Frondihabitans sp. PAMC 28766: one gene and its partner. The protein of the gene in region 1 binds, or shares a complex with, the protein of each later gene. Links are inferred from orthologs where the notes say so. Each region holds a gene or a part of one and is shown on either strand. Other genes may lie near its edges.

Evidence for each region.
Region 2: the proteins of hisH (region 1) and hisF are in contact, whole or in part, in a crystal structure (PDB 6RU0), measured with the Thermotoga maritima proteins. The link is inferred for Frondihabitans sp. PAMC 28766 from one-to-one orthologs. Residues at the interface, in WP_004080484.1 of Thermotoga maritima: Asn15, Arg18, Arg22, Arg117, Leu118, Pro119, His120, Met121, Gly122, Trp123, Asn124, Asn134, Gly135, Tyr136, Tyr138, Val140, Tyr158, Glu180, Lys181, Ser182, Ser183, Lys184, Ile185; in WP_004080486.1 of Thermotoga maritima: Met1, Leu2, Ala3, Arg5, Ser40, Glu41, Asp45, Glu46, Ala70, Glu71, Ile73, Asp74, Ile75, Pro76, Phe77, Asp98, Lys99, Ser122, Gln123, Glu161, Thr195, Leu196, Asn247, Arg249, Glu251.

The regions. Positions count from the first base shown.
Region 1 is NZ_CP014513.1:2,261,199-2,264,267, reverse strand. The notes cover bases 16-3,014. They hold hisH (imidazole glycerol phosphate synthase subunit HisH), read right to left. Parts: upstream 1,835-3,014; coding sequence 1,196-1,834; downstream 16-1,195. Other genes in these bases: AX769_RS10920 (histidinol-phosphate transaminase), read right to left, coding at 2,520-3,014; hisB (imidazoleglycerol-phosphate dehydratase HisB), read right to left, coding at 1,831-2,523; priA (bifunctional 1-(5-phosphoribosyl)-5-((5-phosphoribosylamino)methylideneamino)imidazole-4-carboxamide isomerase/phosphoribosylanthranilate isomerase PriA), read right to left, coding at 415-1,161; AX769_RS10940 (SseB family protein), read right to left, coding at 16-415. Outside these bases: more of AX769_RS10940, read right to left, coding at 1-15; more of AX769_RS10920, read right to left, coding at 3,015-3,069. UniProt on the Escherichia coli protein: IGPS catalyzes the conversion of PRFAR and glutamine to IGP, AICAR and glutamate. The HisH subunit catalyzes the hydrolysis of glutamine to glutamate and ammonia as part of the synthesis of IGP and AICAR.
Region 2 is NZ_CP014513.1:2,685,896-2,688,916, forward strand. Bases 71-3,021 are described here. They hold hisF (imidazole glycerol phosphate synthase subunit HisF), read right to left. Parts: upstream 1,974-3,021; coding sequence 1,167-1,973; downstream 71-1,166. Other genes in these bases: AX769_RS12910 (anthranilate synthase component I), read right to left, coding at 71-735; hisI (phosphoribosyl-AMP cyclohydrolase), read right to left, coding at 728-1,138; hisG (ATP phosphoribosyltransferase), read right to left, coding at 1,976-2,854; AX769_RS12930 (phosphoribosyl-ATP diphosphatase), read right to left, coding at 2,907-3,021. In the rest of the region: more of AX769_RS12910, read right to left, coding at 1-70.

The DNA of each region.
Region 1 (3,069 bases):
GGCGGGCGGCAGGATCCCAGGCGCGCAGCGTGTCGACGGACGAGAACGCGGGCAGCACGGCGCGGCCTCCGGGACCTGCGACTGTGACGATCGCGAGTTCCTGCGTCTTGTCGACGCGCACCCCGTGCTCGTTCAGACCCTCGTCGCCGGCGTGGGCCATGAGCGGGATCAGGAGGCGGGTGCCGCGGAGCGCGTCGACGACGGCGTCCGCCCCGACCTGAGCGTCGTGGAAGGCGGTCAGCGCAAAGACGAGGCCTGCGTCGGCCGAGCCGTCGTCGCCGGCGTAGGCGGTGTCGTGCGCCTGGAAGGTGCGGCCGGCCCAGGGGCGGCCGGCGCTGTCCACCGCCGGAGCGCCCGGCGGCGGTGTGTGCGCCGAGGCGTGCGAATGCTCGTCGTGGGCGTGCTGGTCGGCCATCAGCGGCCGGCGACGCCAAGCGCCTCGGGCAGCGTGAACGCGCCCGCGTAGAGCGCCTTGCCGACGATCGCCCCTTCGAGCCCGAGCGGTACCAGCTCGCGCAGCGCGACGAGGTCGTCGAGGCTCGAGATGCCGCCGGAGGCGACGACGGGTCGGTCGGTGCGCTCCATCACCTGTCGCAGCAGGTCGATGTTCGGGCCCTTGAGCGTGCCGTCTTTGGTGACGTCGGTGACGACGTAGCGCGAGCAGCCGGCCTCCTCGAGGCGGGCGAGCACCTCCCAGAGGTCGCCGCCCTCCTTCGTCCAGCCGCGAGCGGCGAGGGTGGTGCCGCGCACGTCGAGGCCGACGGCGATCGCCTCGCCGTGCTGCGAGATGACCTCTGCGGCCCATTCGGGGTTCTCGAGCGCGGCCGTGCCGAGATTGATGCGGGTGACGCCGGCGCCGAGCGCCTCGCCGAGCGAGGCGTCGTCGCGGATGCCGCCCGACAGCTCGATCTTCAGCCCGTCGACCTGGTCGATGACGCGCCGGATGACCTCGCGATTGCTGCCCCGCCCGAACGCGGCGTCGAGGTCGACGAGGTGCAGCCACTCGGCGCCCTGGTGCTGCCAGTCGAGGGCGGCGTCGACAGGATCGCCGTAGTCGGACTCGGTGCCCGCCTCGCCCTGGGTCAGGCGCACGGCCTTGCCGTCGGCGACGTCGACCGCGGGCAGAAGGGTGAGGGCGGGGAGAGTGGTGTTGTCGCTCATGTGGCTTTCTCGTTGCAATGGGGCGGAGAGCGGGCTACAGCGTCTGCAGCCAGTTGGTCAGCAGGCGGATGCCGGGCTGCCCGGACTTCTCGGGGTGGAACTGTGTCGCCCAGAGGGGGCCGTTCTCGACGGCGGCGACGAACGGGCCGCCGTGGTTCGCCCACGTGACTCGAGGCGGGCGGTGCCGACCCGTGACCTCGAGCGTCCACTCCTGCGCGGCGTATGAGTGCACGAAGTAGAACCGCTCGTCGCGAACGCCTTCGAACAGGACGCTGTCGGAAGGCGCCTCGACGGTGTTCCAGCCCATGTGCGGCAGCACGTCGGCCTTCAGCTCGTCGACGGTGCCGGGCCACTCGCCAAGCCCCTCCATCGTGGCGCCGCGTTCGACACCGCGATCGAACATGACCTGCATGCCGACGCAGATGCCCAGCACGGGGCGGCCTCCGGCCAGCCGACGGTCGATCTTCTCGGCGCCGCGGACGGACTGCAGCTGGGTCATCACCGCGGAGAAGGCGCCGACGCCCGGCACGAAGAGGCCGTCGGCCGCCTTCACCCGGTCGGGGTCGGCAGTCAGCTCGACGTCGGCGCCGGCCAGCTCGAGCGCCTTCAGCGCCGAGTGGACGTTGCCCGAGCCATAGTCGAGCACGACGACGTCGGGTCGTGCTGCTGTCACAGCGCGCCCTTCGTCGACGGGATACCGGTGACGCGAGGGTCGGGCTCGACGGCGGCACGCAGCGCGCGGGCGAACGCCTTGAACTCCGCCTCGGCGATGTGGTGCGGGTCGCGGCCGCCCTGGACGGTGACGTGGACCGTCAGCCCGGCGTTGAAGGTGATGGCCTCGAAGACGTGCCGCACCATCGACCCGGTGAAGTGGCCGCCGATGAGGTGGAACTCGAAGCCCGCGGGCTCGCCCGTGTGCACGAGATACGGGCGCCCCGACACGTCGACGACCGCCTGCACCAGCGCCTCGTCGAGCGGCACGAGCGCGTCGCCGTAGCGGCGGATGCCCGCCTTGTCGCCGAGCGCCTGCTTGAGAGCGGCCCCGAATGCGATTCCGATGTCTTCAACCGTGTGGTGGACGTCGATGTCGGTGTCGCCCGTCGCCTTGACAGTCAGGTCGATGAGCGAGTGCTTCGACAGCGCCGTCAGCAGGTGGTCGTAGAACGGTACCGACGAGTCGACGGACGATGAGCCCGTGCCGTCGAGGTCGATGGACAGTTCGATGCTCGACTCGCTTGTCGTGCGGCTGACGGCGGCGGTGCGGTGCGTGAGCGCTGCGCGACCGGTCGTCCCGCCGGCGATCGTCTCAGAAGCGATCGTCTGGGGGGCGATCGTGTCTGACGTGGTGCTCTGCTCGCTCATGCCCCGAGCCTAATGTCGCGCAAGGCGTCGAGGAACGCGCCGGTCTCGGCCTCGGTGCCCGCGCTCACGCGCAGGTGCCCCGGGATCGACAGGTCGCGCACGATGATGCCGCGCTCGAGCAGCTGCTCGAACACCGCGTGCGGGTCGTCGACCCCGCCGAAGAGCACGAAGTTCGACCACGTCTCGTACGGCTCGTAGCCGAGCTCAGTCAGCACGTGCACGATGCGATCGCGCTGGCCCTTGATGTCGTCGACCATTGCCAGCATCTCCGGCGCGTGACGGAGGGCTGCCACGGCGGCGGCCTGCGTCAGCGACGACAGGTGATACGGCAGACGGACGAGGCGCAGTGCGTCGATGACGGCCGGGTCGGCGGCGAGGTAGCCCACCCGGGCCCCCGCGAAGGCGAACGCCTTGCTCATCGTGCGCGAGACGAGCAGGCGCGGGCGCCCCTCGAGGAGCGTGAGCGCGGTCGGCTTGTCGGCCGGCATGAACTCGGCGTAGGCCTCGTCCACGAGCACGATGCCCCGGGCCGCGTTGTAGGCGGCC
Region 2 (3,021 bases), 420 kb from region 1 along the record:
GGTCGACCGACGGATCGGCGTCGGCTCGGTGGCCATGTCGACCTCGGCCAGATACGCCTCGGAGGGCCGGGCGAGGCGTCGCTGCAGCTCGTCGAGCTGCGTCTGCGCGGTGTCCCACAGGGTGTCCGCGTCGTCGACGCCGTCATTGAGCGCCGTGGCGATCAGGAGGGCCGAGCCGGTGCGGTGGTCGATGACGACCAGCTCGGACACGAAGCTGAGCGCCTGGCCCGGCACGTCGATCTCCACCGGAGGGGCGTCCGGCAGGTTCTCCAGCTGGCGGATCGCCTCCCAGCCGATGAAGCCGACGAGGCCGCCGGTGAGGGGCGGGTAGCCGGGGATCGTGGGAGTCTTCCACCGGGCGTGAAGGGCGGCGAGCACCTCGAGCGGGGCACCGGTGACGTCGCCGAACGCGCGGTCGGCGCTCATGCCGTAGTCGATCCAGGCACTCGACCCGTCGCCTCCTGCGGTCGTCAGCACCCCGAACGACGAGACGCCGACGAACGAGTAGCGCGACCAGATGCCGCCCTGCTCGGCCGACTCGAGGAGGAACGTGCCCGGGCGCGACGCGGCCAGCTTGCGGTAGATGCCGACCGGCGTCTCGCCGTCGGCGTAGAGGCTGCGGACGACCGGGATGACGCGATGGCCGTCGAGGAGGGCGTCGAATTCGGGCCGGGTCGTCGAGCGCGGCTCGCCGGAGCGGCTGGTGGGGGCAGTGGGAGTCGCGGTGTCAGTCATTGACGAGGTGGTCATGGGAAGAGCCGATCGTTGCGTCGGCGCCCGTGAAGGGCGCCAGGGGGTCGACATCGAAGCAGGCGTGCTCACCAGTGTGGCAGGCGGCTCCGATCTGGTCGACGGTCACCAGGAGGGTGTCACCGTCGCAGTCGAGGGCGGCACCGCGGACGTATTGCACGTGCCCGGAGGTGTCGCCCTTGCGCCAGTACTCCTGGCGGGACCGCGACCAGAACGTGACCCGGCCCTCGGTCAGGGTGCGGCGGAGCGCCTCGGCATCCATCCAGCCCATCATCAGGACGTCTTTGGTCGACGCCTCTTGGATGATGGCGGGCAGCAGGCCCTTCCCGTCGAACGCGGCTCGCTCGATGACGGGCTCGACGGTGGCGCGGGTGAGCTGCTCGGTCATGATGTCTTCTTCGTCTCGGGGTGCCGCGTCAGCGGACGACGGCACCCGACGCGGCGAGGCTCTTCTTGATCTCGCCGATCGTCAGTTCTCCATTGTGGAACACACTGGCCGCAAGCACAGCATCCGCTCCCGCCCGGATCGCCGGCGCGAAGTCGTCGAGAGAGCCTGCGCCCCCGGATGCGATGACCGGCACCGAGCTGTTCTCGCGCATCAGCCGCACCAGCTCGAGGTCGTAGCCGCGCTTGGTGCCGTCGGCGTCGATCGAGTTGACGAGCAGCTCTCCGGCCCCGCGCTCGACGGCCTCGCGGGCCCAGGCGACGGCGTCGAGCGCTGTCTCGTGCCGGCCGCCGTGAGTGGTCACGACGAAGCCCGACGGGGTGCGCGACGATCGCTTGACGTCGAGCGACAGCACCAGCGCCTGCGCGCCGAAGCGGTCGGCGATCTCGCCGAGCAGCTCGGGGCGGGCGATCGCGGCGCTGTTGACACCGACCTTGTCGGCCCCCGACGCCTGCAGGCGCGCCACGTCGTCGGTCGAGCGCACCCCGCCGCCGACGGTCAGCGGGATGAAGACCTGCTCGGCCGTCGCGGCCACCACCTCGTACATCGTCGCGCGCTCTTCGACCGTCGCCGTGACGTCGAGGAAGGTCACCTCGTCGGCGCCCTGCTCGTAGTAGGTCTTCGCCAACTCGACCGGGTCGCCGGCGTCGCGGAGGTTCAGGAAGTTGACGCCCTTGACGACGCGGCCGGCGGCGACGTCGAGGCACGGGATGACGCGGACGGCGAGAGTGGAATCGCCGTGCGCAGTGCCGGCGATCGTCTCGCCGGGCCCGGCCACGGTCAGAGCCTCGCGGCGTGGATCGGCGTGACCAGGATCGCGCGGGCACCCAGGTCGTAGAGGGCGTCCATGATCTGGTTCATGTCGTTTCGGCTGACCATGACCCGCACGGCGGCCCACTCCGGGTCGTGCAGCGGGGCGACGGTCGGCGACTCGATACCGGGCGCGATGCGGGTGGCCTCGTCGAGCAGCTTGACCGGCAGGTCGTAGTCCATCATCACGTACTGGCGCGCGACGAGGACCCCGTGCAGGCGGCGGCGCAGGACATCGAGGCCGGGCACGTCGGATCCTGCGGTCTCGTCCGCCTCGGGGCCGGTGGCGGCGCCCGCTCGCGAGATGAGAACGGCGGTGGAGCGCAGGATGACGGGGCCGAAGATCTCGAGACCGGCGGCGCGCAGCGTCGTGCCCGTCTCGACCACGTCGGCGATCGCGTCGGCCACACCGAGCTGCACGGCGCTCTCGACCGCGCCGTCGAGGCCGATCAGCTGGGCGTGGACGCCGTGGCTCTCGAGGAATGCGCCGACGAGGCCGGCGTAGCTCGTCGCGATCCTGACGCCCTCGAGGTCGGTCAGCTCGTGGTATTCGCCCGCGGGCCCGGCGAAGCGGAAGGTCGACGAGCCGAAGTCGAGCGCCGACACCTCGGTGGCGCTGGAGCCGGAGTCGAGCAGGAGGTCGCGGCCCGTGATGCCGACGTCGAGCGCGCCGGAGCCGACGTACGTCGCGATGTCGCGCGGGCGGAGGTAGAAGAACTCGACGCCGTTGCGCTCGTCGGCGAGGTAGAGCGACTTGGGGTCGCGGCGGCCGGAGTAGCCGGCCTCGGCGAGCATCTGACTGGCGGTCTCGGAGAGCGAGCCCTTGTTGGGGACTGCGACGCGGAGCATGGGGTACCGATTCTGTTATGAGGTGAGCTGCGGGGGTGTCGAGAGTGTCAGCTCACAGATGTCGGTAGATGTCGGCCGGCGTCAGGCCCTTCGCGACCATGAGCACCTGCACGTGGTAGATCAGCTGCGAGATCTCTTCGGCGGTGGCGACGTCGCCCTCGTACTCG